Regions from separate parts of the Burkholderia ubonensis genome, predicted to be linked through region 1. Evidence: riboswitches for the same ligand, from Rfam matches in the RefSeq annotation. Region 1 holds a riboswitch; the other holds the start of a gene.
The links. A riboswitch is a leader RNA that binds a small molecule or an ion and turns the genes downstream of it on or off. The one in region 1 is predicted to bind manganese.
Positions count from the first base shown of each region.

Region 1 (7,781 bases):
TGCCGTACGACTCGCCGTACAGGTAGAGCGGCGACGCGCTGCGGCCGTTCACGTTCAGGTAGCGCTGGATGAAGTCGCGCATGATGTTGACGTCCGCGTCCGAGCTCCAGTACTTCTGGTTCGTGTTCGGCAACACGGCTTCGGACAGCCCGGTTCCGGGCGGATCGATGAACACCAGGTCGGTCGTGTCGATCAGGCTCTCCGCGTTGTCGACGAGCGGATAGTTCGGCCAGTTGCTGCCGAACAGCGGGTCGGGCGTCGCGACGCGCGTGGGCGCGAACGAGCCGAGCCGCAGCCAGATCGACGACGAGCCGGGCCCGCCGTTATAGACGAACGTGACGGGCCGCGGCTTGCCGTTCGTGCTGGGCGCGGTGTACGCGACGTACGACATCGACGCTTCCGCGTTGCCGTTCGCGTCCTGCGCGGTCAGGTGGCCGGTGGTCGTCGTGTAGTCGATCGTGGTGCCGCCGGACTTCCACTGGTAGTGCATCACGGCCGCCTTCTCCGCGACTTGCGCGGGCGCGAGGCCGTCGGTCGCGTTCATCGAATAGGCGACCGGGTCGACGTACGGCTGGTTCGCCGCCGGCGTCGCATCGCTGCTCGCCTGCTGCGCGGCGGCCTGCCGGCTCGCGGCCGCCTGCGCGAGGCTCGATGCGCCGACCGACGACGAATCGTCGCCGCCGCAGCCCGCCAGCACGAGCGTCGCGACGGTCAATGCGCCTAGCGCGGCCAGCCGGGCGCGGCGTATGGCGCGACTGCGGGTACTGCTGCTGTCTGGTTTCATCTCTGTCCTTTGTGTCGGGTTGGATACCGCTTCACACAGGCCGTCGTCGCCGGCAACGAACGCACAGGCGCACCCGCCACTCGCGTTGCACGGTCGGCAGACGGCGGTTGGGGATTGGACTTCTTCGAGAGACCGAATTCGCTACGGACACAGCACACTGCTGGCGGAGAATGATGCCGAGACGCCGCCCCCTTGCAGTTTTGAATACTTTTTTATTACGCGGTTTTACGACACCACAAAAATAGGCGGTGCTGCGCCGCGTTGTCAAAGATCATTCGGATATTAAAAAATCGCCGATGATGCAAACGGCCGTCAGTGTCCGGGATTTGAAAGACCGCGGCGCAGGCCCGCGTGGGCAGCGGCAGGAGAGCCGTTTCGTATTCGACGCGAGCGCCGTCACCCTTGTCGCACGGCGTTCTACGAAACGACGCATCGCGCGGCGAATGCTTTCAGATCGGCAAATCGTCTCTTTCGTTTTTATTATTTAAAACCGATTCGAATGGCGCGCTGATTTGAATCCGCGACCGCCCATAAAATACCGATTCAAATCGGTTTCAGGTTGGCGAGTGGAATTATTTACACGATGACGGAATCGCATCGCGAGCGACGCGGCATCGGCGACGCGGCTGAATGAACCGATATTCTCGTGAACCGTGGCGCATCGTATTGCGGATCGCCCGCGAATGACGCGGGCGACCCATGAAGCGGAGAAAATGGCGGCGATGTGCGGCGTCACCGCCGCCCACGCTCAGCGCGCGCGGCCCGGCAGCGCGATGTCGACCAGCACCGGATCGTGATCCGACGAGCGGTACGCGTCGGGCGCGTACCAGGTCCGTTGCTGCTCGGCGCTCTTGTACGCGAGCGTGTACTGCAGCGCGACCGGCTCGTCCGCGTTGATGTGCCACTCGTGCACGGCCTTCACGTGCGCCGCGAGCGGCAGCGACGCGAGCGCGTGATCGAGATAGCCCGCTTCGCCGTTGTAGACGTAGCTGTACGCATTCGCGCCGATCCAGCGCGACACGAGGTTCCGGTAGCCGCGCGACTCGAGCAGGCGGATCGGGTCTTCATGCGTGTAGCTGTTGAAATCGCCGATCAGCAGCACGCCCTGGCTCGACGCGCCGGTCGGCGTGCCGGCGAGCCAGTCGGCGAGCCTGGCCGCCGCGCGCGTGCGCGTCGCGTTCCAGCAGCCCTGGCCGTCGCCCTGGTCGAGATCGTCGCTCGTCGCGTCCGGGCAATTCTTCGATTTCAGATGATTGACCACGACCGTCAGCGCATGCTTGCCGCCGACGCGCCGGAACGTCTGCGCGAGCGGCTGGCGGTTCTTGTCGTCGATCGCGAGCGTCGCCGCGCGGCCGACCGGTTCGACCGTGCGGCTGTCGTAGATCAGCGCGACCGCGATCGCGTCGCCGCCGAGGCGCGCCGCGCCCGGATCGACCACGCGCCAGCGGCTGCCGAGCTTCGCCGCGAGCTGGCGCACCGCGCTCAGTTCGCCGTAGCCGTTGTTCTGGATCTCCATCAGGCCGATCACGTCGGCGTCGAGCGCCTTCAGCGCGCTGACGATCTTCGCGTCCTGGCGCACGAACTCCTGATAGGTTTTCGCGCCGCGGTTGGCCGGATCGTCGAAGCCGCCGCCGAGGCCGTTGCCGTTGAAATAATTGAGGACATTGAACGAAGCCACGCGCAGGTTCGCGTGCCGATCGCGCGCGGGCGCCGCGGTGCGCGGATTCGCGCGCGCGTCGAACGCCGGCGCGGCCGCGCCGGGCACCGGCTGCACGCGCCATGCGCCGTAGCGCATCTCGAGCACGCCTTCGACGCCGCGCACCGTGTAGCCGGCGCGCAGCGTGTTCGCGGCGGAAAGCCCGGGCGCCGGATACGGGACGCTCGCCGGGTTCTGCTTGTTCGAGCCGTCGTCGAGGACCAGCCGGTTGCGCGCGTTCGCGTCGATTTGCGACCGCGCCTGCGCGGGCGGCACGACGCTCGTCGGCGTGCGCAGGCGGCCGTTGCTGAGCAGCACGCTGCCGTAGCGGCCGAGCTCGTAGTTGTCGGTGACGGTCAGCGTCTGCGGCAGCCGCACGAGCATGCCTTCGTACGCGGCGAACGCGGTCGCGGCGTCGACCGGCAGCGTGAGCGTCGCCGGCGTGACCGTCTGGCCGTTCGCGCACACCGCGATGGCGCCCGACAGCGTGAGCTGCGTCTGCCCGTATTTCTCCTCGACCTTGCCGGTCACGTGGACGAGATCGCCGGCCGTCGCGCGCGCCTTCGGCGCATAGACGAACAGCCCCTCGGAGACGCCCGGCTGGTTGCGGCGCTGCGCATCGGCCTGCTGGACGAAGAAGCCGCCGAAGCCGTCGGCGCCGCCGAAATCGGCGGTGACGACCGCCTCGATCGAGACGTTCTGGCCGGCGAGCGGCGACGGCGCGCCCGGCCCCTGGATCTCGGCGATCGGCGTCGCGCTGCCGCCGCAAGTCGCGCTGACGGGCGCGGCGGTGGCGGCAACGACGGGCGCGGCGAGCGCGGGCAGCAGCAGGAGCGGCGCAAACAGGCGAAGTGTCGAGCGCATGACGGGAAACCCGGTTGTGAGGGTGCCGAAAGCTTAGCCGCGGTCGATGACAGTTGTTAGTAACCAAACGACAGATGGATGTAATGTGCGGCACGGCGCTTGCTCCGCGATACGGTACGCACGTTCGTCGGCAGCCGGCCCGCCGTGCAGGCCCGAATGCAGCCCCGAGCGCATGCCCGCACCAGCTTGCCGAAAGCATCGGGCTCGGCTAGACTGCCGTTCGTCTTTGGGGAGTAGCCTGCTTTCCGCTCTGGAAAGCGAACGCGTCAACATACTCGGCTTGCGGCCGTGGCGCGTTCGGCCGAATCGGCTTGGCGAGACCATCGACGCATCGCGCCGTTCCGGGTCGGACGTCGGCAGATGCGTCATGGTTCGTCAACGTCCGACCACGGAGCCCCCATGTCCTTCGTCCCTTTCCCGTCGCGCTTCGTCCGCTTCCGCCATCCCACTAACGCCAACCCGCGCGCGTGCGGAGGTGCCGCATGACGTTGATGCTCGTCGAACTGGCGTTCATGCTGATCGTCATCCTGATCGCCGCCGAACTCTTCACCAATGCGCTCGAACATCTCGGCGAACGCCTGAAGATCTCCGAAGGCGTGACGGGTTCGCTGTTCGCGGCCGTCGGCACCGCGCTGCCCGAGACGACGGTGCCGCTGCTCGCGCTGATCGGCGGCACGTCGAACGCCGCGGTGAACGAGGAAATCGGCGTCGGCGCGATTCTCGGCGCGCCGCTGATGCTCGCGACGCTCACCACCTTCCTGATGACGCTCGCCGTGATCCGCTCGCGCGGCGTGACCGGCACCATCGCACCCGAGCGCAGCGGCTTCGTGCGCGACCTGAACTACTTCATCGCCGCGTTCACGCTCGCGACGGTCGCGATGTTCGTCCCGCATCACGTCTGGGCGGTGCGCGCGATGCTCGGCGCGATGCTGGTCGGCATCTACGTGATGTACGTGGTGATGACGCTGCGCGCGTCGACGCAGCTCGTCGACGCCGGGCACGGCACCGAGGCGCCGCACACGATGTTCCTGTCGCGCACCGGGCTGCCGACCAATCTGGCGACCATCGCGCTGCAGCTCGCCGTCGGCGTCGCGCTGCTGGTCGGCGGCGCGAAGGGCTTCATTCACGGCGTCGACGGCGTGTCGCAACTGCTCGGCATCTCGCCGCTGCTGCTGTCGCTGATCATCGTGCCGATCGCGACCGAGCTGCCGGAGAAGGTCAACAGCGTGCTGTGGATTCGCCGCTCGAAGGACACGCTCGCGTTCGGCAACATCACCGGCGCGATGGTGTTCCAGGGCACGCTGCTGCCGGCGATCGGCATCATGCTGACGCCGTGGGAGCCGCGCGCCGAAGTGCTGACCGGCGTGGTCATCACGCTCGCGGCGGCAGTGTGGCTGCGCGTCAATGCGCGGGCGCGCGGGCTCGCGATCTGGGCGCTGCTCGCGAACGGCGCCGGCTACGCCGGCTATCTGTACGTGACGCTCACGCGTTGAATGCGCGCGGGCCTCGCCATTCACGCCGAGGCCCGCGCGTCGGTCAGGCGGCGTTCGCCAGCCCGTCGGCCTGCAGCACCTGCTGTACGGCCGCCCGCGCCCGCACACGCTCGTACCAGCTGCGCAGGTTCGCATGGCGGCTCAGGTCGATGTCCGCGTCGTACACCGAGCGCAGCCAGCCGGCCTTGCCCCAGCCGGTCAGCGCGAACAGATACGCATCGGCGATCGTGAAGGTGTCGCCCGTCAGATACGTGTGGCCGTCGAGCTGCCGGTCGATCCATGCAAAGCGGCTGTCGAGCTTCCGGCGCACCGGATCGACGTATTTGCCCGCCTGTACCGCGTACAGCAACGGAATGAACCCCTTGTGGATCTCCGTGCCGAGGAAGTTCAGCCATTCCATCAGCCGGTAGCGCGCGAGCGTTCCGTATGCCGGCGCGAGTCCGGCTTCGGGGCGCCGGTCGGCCAGATACTGCGCGATCACGGGGCCTTCGCGCAGCGTGGTGCCGTCGTCGAGCACGAGCAGCGGCACGTAGCCGAGTTCGTTCACGGCACGATAGTCGCGGCCATCGTCGAACCGATGCCGGCGCGCGTCCACCGTGACGATCTGCGCGTCGAATTGCGCTTCGCGCAGCACGATGCAGATCGCCTGCGAGCAGCTGCCGGGAGCGTGATAGAGCTTCATGCGTTTCCTTGTGTGAATGTTTCGTATCTCTCTCGATTCGCCGCGACGCGGGCGCTAATATCTCGCATCGGCGCGGCGCTGAGAAGAAGGCAGTCGTTTGTGCCGTAGTCACAAAAAAGTTACCGACGCAAAGTCATCAGCATGAAAACGAGTGCGACAGGATGTTCCGTGGAAGAATCGATGCGGCTGCTCGGCGGCCGCTGGCGGCTGCTGCTCGTGTCGTATCTGCTCGATGGGCCGAAGCGCTTCAGCGATCTGCGTCGCGACATGCCGGGCATCTCGCAGCGGATGCTGACGCTCGACCTGCGTGCGCTCGAAGACGCCGGCCTCGTGCGACGCACCGTGTATCCCGAAGTGCCGGTGCGGGTCGAGTACGATCTGAGCGCGGACGGCGACCGGCTGCGCCCCGTCGTCGAAACGATGCGCGAATTCGGGCTGTGGCTGAAGGCGCGACACGTGACGCCGGATTGACGCGCATGCGCCGCTGCAGCGGCTTCCCTACCTCGAGAGAAACATCATGGAACTACACGCCACGCTCGGCGCCGCGACGGCCGACGTCGACGACGACGAGAGCTTCGCGAACCTCTACTGCTTCGACGCGGAGCAGGACTACTGCTTCTCGCTGCTGCGATTCCCGGACGACACGACGATCGAGGTGATGGTGCGCGACCAGCTCACCGCGCGCGTGGACGATCTGTCCGTCCGCCTGACGGAACGCACGCTCGAAGTCGAGCTCGACGAACGCACCGCCGCGCGACTCGACGGCAATACGCATTACGTGATTCATCTGGCGCCCGGCGAACATGATCGCGCGGTGCTGCGCGCCGCGCTGGCGGAAATCTTCGACGGCAAGCGCGGATATCGCGACGACACCGCGAGCGCGTGACGCGCCGACATCGGCGCGGGATCGCCGAGATATGACGCGCGGCGCGTATGACGAACCGCGCGCGCAGGCATCTCCACACATTGCGCGCGCAACGTCCCATTAATGGGGATGACTGTCCAGATGTTGACGCGCGCGGTACGCGGGCCATAACGTTGTTCCGATGCCATTGAATACGGCCGTCCCGTCACGCGGGCACGCGCCGCACAAGCACAGGAGACGACCCGTGGCCCATTCCGCGTCACGCACCCATGCCGCGCCGTCGGAGCAAGCGCGCACGGGCGCCGATTCCGCAGCGCCCGACGCTCGCGCGTCCGCTGCATTTACCGCATCCACCGCATCCACCGCGCCGGCCAGCCGCAAGCGCATGGTCATCCTCGCGCTGCTGTTCGTCACGGTGGTGATCAACTACCTCGACCGCAGCAACCTGTCGATCGCCGCGCCCGCGCTGTTCAAGGAGCTGAACATCGACCCCGTGCGCGCGGGCCTGGTGTTTTCCGCATTCGGGTGGACCTACGCGCTGATGCAGATACCGGGCGGCTGGCTCGTCGACAAGGTGTCGCCGCGCGTGCTGTATGCGCTCGCGCTCGCCCTGTGGTCGGCCGCCACGCTGCTGCTCGGCTTCGCCGGCTCGTTCGTCGGGCTGATCGTGCTGCGGCTCGCCGTCGGCGCGCTGGAAGCGCCGGCCTATCCGATCAACAACCGCGTGGTCACGACGTGGTTCCCCACCCGCGAACGCGCGGGCGCGATCGGCGGCTACACGTCCGGGCAATTCGTCGGCCTTGCGTTCCTCACGCCGGTGCTGGCGTGGTTGCAGCTGCACCTCGGCTGGCACATGGTGTTCGTCGCGACCGGGCTCGCCGGCATCGCGTGGGCCGCGATCTGGTACGCGCTGTATCGCGAGCCGCGCGCGTTTCGCGGCATCAACGCGGCGGAACTCGCGCTGATCCGCGACGGCGGCGGCCTCGTCGATCTCGAAGACCGCATCGCCGCGCGCCCCGAACGCGTGCCGTCGACGTGGCGCGACCTCGGCGTCGTGCTCGGGCGGCGCAAGCTGTGGGGCATCTATCTCGGCCAGTTCGCGCTGAACTCGACGCTGTGGTTCTTCCTCACGTGGTTCCCGACCTACCTCGTCAAATATCGCGGCATGGACTTCATCAAGTCCGGCTTTCTCGCGTCGCTGCCGTTTCTCGCCGCGTTCGTCGGCGTGCTGTGCTCGGGCGTGCTGTCGGACTGGCTGATGCGGCGCGGCGCGTCGCAAGGCTTCGCGCGCAAGCTGCCGATCATCTCGGGGCTGCTGATCTCCACCTGCATCATCGGCGCGAACTACGTCACGTCGACCGGCTGGGTGATCGCGTTCATGACCATCGCGTTCTTCG
Region 1 covers NZ_CP013422.1:164,223-172,003, reverse strand. Annotated here, with positions in the region: gene WJ35_RS20790 (S10 family serine carboxypeptidase-like protein) at 1-784, opposite strand, end outside; gene WJ35_RS20785 (ExeM/NucH family extracellular endonuclease) at 1,533-3,344, opposite strand; yybP-ykoY riboswitch at 3,561-3,696, shown strand; gene WJ35_RS20780 (sodium:calcium antiporter) at 3,827-4,837, shown strand; gene WJ35_RS20775 (glutathione S-transferase C-terminal domain-containing protein) at 4,881-5,519, opposite strand; gene WJ35_RS20770 (winged helix-turn-helix transcriptional regulator) at 5,661-5,990, shown strand; gene WJ35_RS20765 (hypothetical protein) at 6,037-6,405, shown strand; gene WJ35_RS20760 (MFS transporter) at 6,629-7,781, shown strand, end outside.

Region 2 (7,781 bases), on a different replicon from region 1:
CTTCTACTTCGCGAAACCGTCGATCCGGCGGGCTTGCCGCTTTCACTTCACTACGATGCGGCTTGTGAGGGCCGCATCGCGAAGGCGCGATTCTACTGAGGTCGCGCGCCTTCGTCCAGTGCTTCGATGCAAATTTATTTGCCTTCGGTGTGATACCCGGTCACGCGCTCGACTTCGTTCTTCGAGCCGAGGAACACCGGCACGCGCTGGTGCAGGCCGGTGGGCTGCACTTCCATGATGCGCTGCGTGCCCGTCGTCGCGGCGCCGCCGGCCTGTTCGACGATGAACGACATCGGGTTCGCTTCGTACATCAGGCGCAGCTTGCCCGGGCGGTCCGGCGTGCGCTTGTCGGCCGGGTACATGAAGATGCCGCCGCGGTTCAGGATCCGGTGCACGTCGGCGACCATCGAGGCGATCCAGCGCATGTTGAAGTTGTCGCCGCGCGGGCCGTCCTTGCCGGCGTTCAGTTCGTCGATGTAGCGCTTCACCGGGTCATACCAGTGGCGCGCGTTCGATGCGTTGATCGCGTATTCGCGCGTCTCTGCAGGGATCTGCATGTTGCTCTGCGTGAGCACCCACGAGCCGACTTCGCGATCGAGCGTGAAGCAGTTCACACCGTTGCCGGTCGTCAGCACGAATACCGTCTGCGGGCCGTATACCGCGTAGCCGGCCGCGACCTGCTGCGTGCCGGGCTGCAGGAACGACTGCTCGGTCGCCTGCTGGCCGTCCGGGCAACGCAGCACCGAGAAGATCGTGCCGATCGATACGTTCACGTCGATGTTCGACGAGCCGTCGAGCGGATCGAACACCAGCAGGTATTCGCCGCGCGGGTAGTTCGACGGGATCGGGAAGAACGTTTCCATTTCCTCGGACGCCATCGCGGCGAGGTTGCCGCCCCATTCGTTGGCGTCGAGCAGGATTTCGTTGGACAGGATGTCGAGCTTCTTCTGCACCTCGCCCTGGACGTTCTCGCTGCCGGCGGTGCCGAGCGCTTCGCCGAGCGCGCCCTTCTGCACGTTGTAGCTGATCGCCTTGCATGCGCGGGCGACGACTTCGATCAGGAGGCGGAGGTCGGCGGGGAGGTTGTTGGTCTCACGCTGCTGTTCGATCAGAAACTTGGACAGCGTGGTGCGGCGGGCAATGGACATGACAGACTCCGAGAGGCCAAATGAATCCTTGAATTGCGTCAATTTTACCCGGCACGCCCGTCGCGCCGCCGCCTTTTTTCGTCCGGTTACATGGACGCGACGCGCCCGTGCGGCGGCCCCGCCCGAGCCTGGCCGGTGTGGAGCCGACAAAAAAAAGCCGGCGCCGCATCGAGCGGCGCCGGCTTGGTCGCAGCGGCAGGCGATGCGTCGCGCGCGTTATGCGAGCGCCTTCTCGACGATCTCGCGCACGTCGCGCGACTTGGCGCCGGCGGCGACCTGCTCGAGCGCGGCCTTCATCCGCTCGCGCAGCGCGGGCGTGAAGCGGCGCCACAGTTCGAGCGAGCGTGCGAGGCGCGCGGCGACCTGCGGATTGATCGCGTCGAGCGCCAGCACCTGCTCGGCCCAGAACGCGTAGCCCGAGCCGTCCGCCGCGTGGAACTGCGCGGGGTTCGCCGCGCAGAAGCTGAAGATCAGCGAGCGGGCGCGGTTCGGGTTCTTCAGGTTGAACGCCGGATGCGCGAGCAGCTTGCGTACCTTGTCGAGCGTCGGGTGCGCGGGCGTGCCGCGTTGCGCCGCCTGCATCGCGAACCACTTGTCGATCACCAGCGCTTCCTTTTCGAAGCGCCGGTAGAAGTCGGCGAGCGCGCGCTCGGCCGGTTCGTTCGCGCCCGCCGCGGCGGCCGACAGCAGCGCGCCCAGCGCGGCCGCGCGATCGGTCATGTTGTTCGACGCGTCGTATTGCGCGCTCGCGATGCGCACCGCGTCGGCCGGGTCTTCCAGCTCGGCGAGGTAGGCGAGCGCGAGATTCTTCAGCGCGCGGCGGCCGGAGGCGTCCGGCGTCGGTTCATAGGCGCCCGGCGTCTGCTGGCCGTCGTATGCGGCGAGCCAGTCCGCGCGCAGCGCAGTCGCGAGCTGGCGGCGCACGAACTGGCGCGCGCGATGCACGGCGGCCGGATCGGACTCGGCCATCTGGTCGGCGAGGTAGGTTTCGGACGGCAGCGTCAGCGCGAGCTCGCGGAACGCGGGCGACAGCGCGTCGTCGGTCAGCACGCGGCGGAACGCTGCGACGAAATTCTCGCCGAGCGCGAGCGGCTCGTTTGCGGCTGCGCACGCGGCGAGCGTCAGCAGCGCGCGGGTCGCGAGGCGCTGGCCCGCTTCCCAGCGGTTGAACGGATCGCTGTCGTGCGCGAGCAGGAACGCGAGGTCGTCGTCGCTGTAGTCGTACTCGACGATCACCGGCGCGGAGAAGTTGCGCAGCAGCGACGGCAGCGGCTCGTCCGGCACGTCGACGAACGTGAAGGTCTGTTCGGCGTCGGTGAATTCGAGCACGCGCGTCGTGCCGGCGGCGGCCGTCTCGCCGTCGAGGCGCAGCGGCAGGTCGCGGCCGTCGCGGCCGATCAGGCCGATCGCGAACGGAATCAGGAGCGGACCCTTCTGCGTTTCGCGCGCGGCGGGCGATGCGTCGCCGAAGCCCTGCGCGAGGGTCAGCGTGTAGCGGCGCGCGGCCGCGTCATACGCGGTCTTCACCGTCACGCGCGGCGTGCCGGCGTGGCTGTACCAGCGCTCGAACTGCGCGAGGTCGCGGCCGTTCGCGTCCGCCATCGCGTGGCGGAAATCGTCGCAGGTGACCGCGTGGCCGTCGTGGCGCTTGAAGTACAGGTCCATCCCCTTGCGGAAGCCGTCGCGGCCGAACAGCGTCTGGTACATCCGCACGACTTCCGAGCCTTTCTCGTAGACGGTCATCGTGTAGAAGTTGTTGATCTCGACGTAGCTTTCCGGGCGCACCGGATGCGCCATCGGGCCCGCGTCCTCGGCGAACTGCAGCTGGCGCAGCACGCGCACGTCCTCGATGCGCTTGACCGCGCGGGCCGCCGAGTTCGCGTCGTCGCCCGCAGCCATGTCGGCCGAGAATTCCTGGTCGCGGAACACCGTCAGGCCTTCCTTCAGGCTCAGCTGGAACCAGTCGCGGCAGGTCACGCGGTTGCCGGTCCAGTTATGGAAATACTCGTGGCCGACCACCGACTCGATGTTCGCGAAATCGGTGTCGGTCGCCGTTTCGGGATTCGCCAGCACGTACTTCGTGTTGAAGATGTTGAGCCCCTTGTTTTCCATCGCGCCCATGTTGAAGTCGCCGACCGCGACGATCATGAAGCGGTCGAGATCGAGCTCGAGGCCGAAGCGCTGCTCGTCCCAGCGGATCGAGTGGATCAGCGAATCCATCGCGTGACGGGTCTTGTCGAGGTCTTGCGGCTCGACCCACACCTGCAGCAGCTTCTCTTTGCCGGAGCCGGTCGTGATCTTTTCCTCGATCGCGACGAGCTTGCCCGCGACGAGCGCGAACAGGTAGCTCGGCTTCCTGAACGGGTCTTCCCACTTCGCGAAGTGGCGGCCGTCGGGCAACTCGCCGGAATCGACCAGGTTGCCGTTCGACAGCAGCACCGGGTACGCGGCCTTGTCCGCGCGCAGCGTCACCGTGTACGACGCCATCACGTCGGGACGGTCCAGGAAATAGGTGATGCGGCGGAAGCCCTCGGCCTCGCACTGCGTGAAGAAGTTGCCGCTCGACACGTACAGGCCCGACAGCGTCGTGTTCTGGTCGGGTGCGCAGGCGCTGTCGAGCGTCAGCTCGAACGCGTCGGGCACGTTCTCGATGGTCAGCCCGCGCTCGTGCGCGCGCACGGCCGCATGCGGCGCACCGTCGAGCGATGCGCCGACGAATTCGAGCGCTTCGCCCATCAGCTCCAGGTGCGGGGCGGGCGCGGCGTCGGGATTGCGGCGCACGCGCATCGTGTTCCTGACGATCGTGCGGGCCGGCGCGAGGTCGAATTCGAGCGCGACGGAATCGATGAGGAACGCCGGCGGCGTGTAGTCGGCGCGGCGGATCACGGTGGAGGAGGCGTTGTCGGACATGGTCGTCGAGGTCGGTGGAATCGGGATCGGGCGCGCGGCGCGGGCCCGGCGAATCGGCCCATTGTACAAAGGCTTGAGTTTGCGTGCCGTGCGAACTTTTTACCGTTTCGGACAGTCCGCGTATTATCGGCATCCCGACCGTTTCGCGCGACGCGACGGGCGGGTGACGGATTGACGAGGACGATCATGAGATGCGAACGGATTTTTCGCGGTGCGGGTTGGGCGGCGGCGCTGTGCGTGGCGCTGCTGGCGGGCTGCACCAGCTACGTGACGACGCAGGTCACGGCCTTCTCCGACTGGAGCGGCAGCGACGCGACACGCACCTATGCCTTCACGCGCAGCGACGCGCAGAAGAACAGCATCGAGCAGTCGACCTACGAGCCGATCGTTGCCGGCGAGCTGTCCTCGTATGCGTTCCGCCAGGTGCCGCAGGCGAGCGCCCGCTACCTGGTCGGGCTGACCTACGGCGTCGGCAGCGACCTGGTGGCGGTGCCGACGCCGGTCTATTACGACCCCTGGTTCCCGGGGCCGTACTGGCGGCGCGGGCCGTGGGGCCCGTGGGGGCCCTGGGGGCCGTTCCCGGCCGGCTACGTGAACCAGACTTACCAGGTGTTCGACTACACGCTCGGCATCCGCATCACCGAGCGCGCGACGGGCAAGGAAGTCTATAACGTGACCGCGCGCACGACCGGCGACAACGGGGTGCTGCTGTATGCGATGCCGTTCCTCGCGCGCAGCGCGCTCGCCGATTTCCCGCTCGGCAACGGCGCGGTCAGGACGGTGCGGCTGCCGGTCGACAAGAAGGGCGGGCCGGCCGCGCCGGCGGCCAACGAGCGCGCGGTGTCGGCCGCGCCGGCGTCGGGCGCGGCGGCGGTCAAGTAGCGGCGGTTGTGGCGTCGCGGCCGCCGGCCGGCCACGGCGCCGCGCGGGTCATGCCCCGACGCCGAACAGCGCGAGCACGCCGAGCACGACGAACAGCACGGCCGCGATGCCGTGCACGACCTTCGTCGGCAGGCGGTGCGCAAAGCGGTCGCCGAGCAGGATCGCCGGCACGTTCGCGAGCATCATCCCGAACGTCGTGCCGGCGACGACGCCGATGTAATCCTGGAAGCGCGCGGCGAGCGCGACGGTCGCGATCTGGGTCTTGTCGCCCATTTCGGCGAGGAAGAACGCGACCAGGGTCGCGCCGAACACGCCGAGCCGCGAGCGGTTCGCGTTGGCTTCGTCGGCGTCGAGCTTGTCCGGCACCAGGATCCACAGCCCCATCCCGATGAACGAGAACGCGAGCGCCCAGCGCATGATCGACGGCGTGACGAGCGCGCCGAGCCATTCGCCGAGCGCGCCCGCGAATCCGTGGTTGACGAGCGTCGCGACCAGCACGCCGAGAATGATCGGAACGGGCTTGCGGTAGCGCGCGGCGAGCACGAGGGAAAGCAGTTGCGTCTTGTCGCCGATTTCTGCGAGGGCGACGGCGCCGGTGGAGATCAGGAAGGCTTGGGTCACGTACGGGGGGTTCCACGGGCCTGTCGTTATGCGTGCGAGCGACGATCCACGGCGCGCCGGGCCCTGATGCGGCGCACTGTGAACCATCGGTCTCGCCAGGCCTTCGGTGGCTGCGCCCGCCATGGCCGAACGGCCAAGTCTGTTGACGGACGCCTCCGTCACGATGCGCGCCGGTGGCGCGGGACATCGAGCGGAGCGGCTACTCCCCAATGAGGAGCGGATTCTAGCACGGTGCGCGCCGCGCGCAAAAGCGGTTCGGACACCGCATCGCGCGACGCGCGCCGGCGTTCGGTCAGGCGGCGCGGCGCGCGGTGCCGCGCTCGTGCACGCAGCGGCCGGCCGCGTAAGTACGGTACACGGCCCGGTCGTCGCCGAGCAGCGCGAACGCGAACAGCAGCTCCTCGAGCGATTCCGCGCGCTGCGTGCGGCGCGCGAGCAGCGGCGTCGCCTGCGGATCGAGCACGACGAAGTCCGCCTCGGTGCGCGGCGCGAGCGTGCCGACCGTGTCCGCGAGGTCGAGCGCCTGCGCGGCGCCCGCGGTCGCGAGCCAGAACATCCGCGTGGCGCTCAGGTGATGCCCGGACAGCCGCGCGACCTTGTGCGCCTCGTTCATCGTCTGCAGCATCGAGAACGACGTGCCGCCGCCGACGTCGGTCGCGAGCGCGACCGGCACGCCGTATTCGCCCGCCTTGTCGAAGTCGAACAGGCCGCTGCCGAGGAAGAAGTTCGACGTCGGGCAGTGCGCGACCACGGTGCCCGTCTCGGCCATCCGGCGGCGGTCCTCGTCGTCGAGATGGATGCAGTGGCCGTACACCGCGCGGCGGCGCAGCAGCCCGTAATGATCGTAGATGTCGAGGTAGCTGCGGTGGCCGGGGAACAGCTCGGCCGCCCATTTCACCTCGTCGACGTTCTCGGCGACGTGGCTCTGCACGAACACGTCCGGATGGCGGCGCGCGAGTTCGGCGCACGCTTCGAGCTGCGCGTCGGTCGACGTCGGCGCGAAGCGCGGCGTGAGCGCGTACATCTGGCGGCCGCGGCCGTGCCAGCGGCCGATCAGCTCCGCGCTGTCGTCGTACCCCGATTGCGCGGTATCGCGCAGGAATTCGGGGCAGTTGCGGTCCATCAGCACCTTGCCCGCGATCATCCGCAGGTCGCGCGCGTCGCTCACCGTGAACAGCGCGTCCGCCGACTGCTTGTGCACCGTGCAGTAGACGAGCGCGCTCGTCGTGCCGCACGCGAGCAGCTCGTCGACGAAGAATTCCGCGACCTCGCGCGCATGGTCGGCGTCGCCGAACTGCCGCTCGGTCGGGAACGTGTACTTGTCGAGCCACGGCAGCAGGCCGGGCGCCGGCGATGCGATCATGTCCGTCTGCGGATAGTGGATGTGCGTGTCGATGAAGCCGGGCACGATCAGCTTGTCGCGCAGGTCGTGCACGAGCGCGTCGGGCGGCAGCGTCGCGGCGAGCCGCGCGTGCGGGCCGGCCGCGACGACCTTGCCGTCGTCGACGATCAGAAGGCCGTCGGTCTCGTAGTGCACGGCCTGGGCGGATTGCGCCGGGTCGCCGCTGAAGGTCAGCAGCCGGGCGCGGAAAGCGGTTTGCGTCATGACGAATGGTCCTGCGTGGAAAAAACGATCAGCGTGGTGCGAGCGGCGGCGCGGGGCGGGTTGCGACGGCCCGCGCCGTCTCGGATATCAATCGGAAAAGCGTTCCTCATCCTCAAGGTCTGTCGCCGTGACCGCGGCGGTCCGCATTCGTCGGCCGCATCGTCAGGCGGCGTGCCAGTACGCGTCGAGGCGCGCGGTCAGCGCGTCGCGCTGCGCGGCGTCGACGAACGACGCCTCGAAGCCGTTGCGGATCACGGTGTGGACTTCCGCGTCCGTCAGGCGCAGCCCTTCGACGGTCGCGAAATAGTTGTCGTTGACGTAGCCGCCGAAGTAGGCCGGATCGTCGGAATTGATCGTCACCGCGACGCCCTGGTCGAGCAGCGCCTTCAGCGTGTGCTTCGCCATGTCGTCGAACACGCACAGCTTCAGGTTCGACAGCGGGCAGACGGTGAGCGCCATTCGCGATCGGGCGAGACGCTCGACGAGCGCCGCATCCTCGATGCTGCGCACGCCGTGGTCGATCCGGTCGACCTTCAGCAGGTCGAGCGCTTCATGCACATATGCGGGCGGGCCTTCCTCGCCCGCGTGCGCGACGAGCTTCAGGCCGAGCGCGC
Region 2 covers NZ_CP013420.1:1,562,500-1,570,280, reverse strand. Annotated here, with positions in the region: gene WJ35_RS07075 (class 1 fructose-bisphosphatase) at 135-1,148, opposite strand; gene pepN (aminopeptidase N) at 1,365-4,058, opposite strand; gene WJ35_RS07065 (DUF4136 domain-containing protein) at 4,245-4,940, shown strand; gene WJ35_RS07060 (TMEM165/GDT1 family protein) at 4,989-5,561, opposite strand; yybP-ykoY riboswitch at 5,643-5,781, opposite strand; gene guaD (guanine deaminase) at 5,854-7,167, opposite strand; gene WJ35_RS07050 (adenosine deaminase) at 7,330-7,781, opposite strand, start outside.
Region 2: linked by a shared signal. The riboswitch ahead of WJ35_RS07060 (TMEM165/GDT1 family protein) and the one ahead of WJ35_RS20780 (sodium:calcium antiporter) in region 1 are both predicted to bind manganese.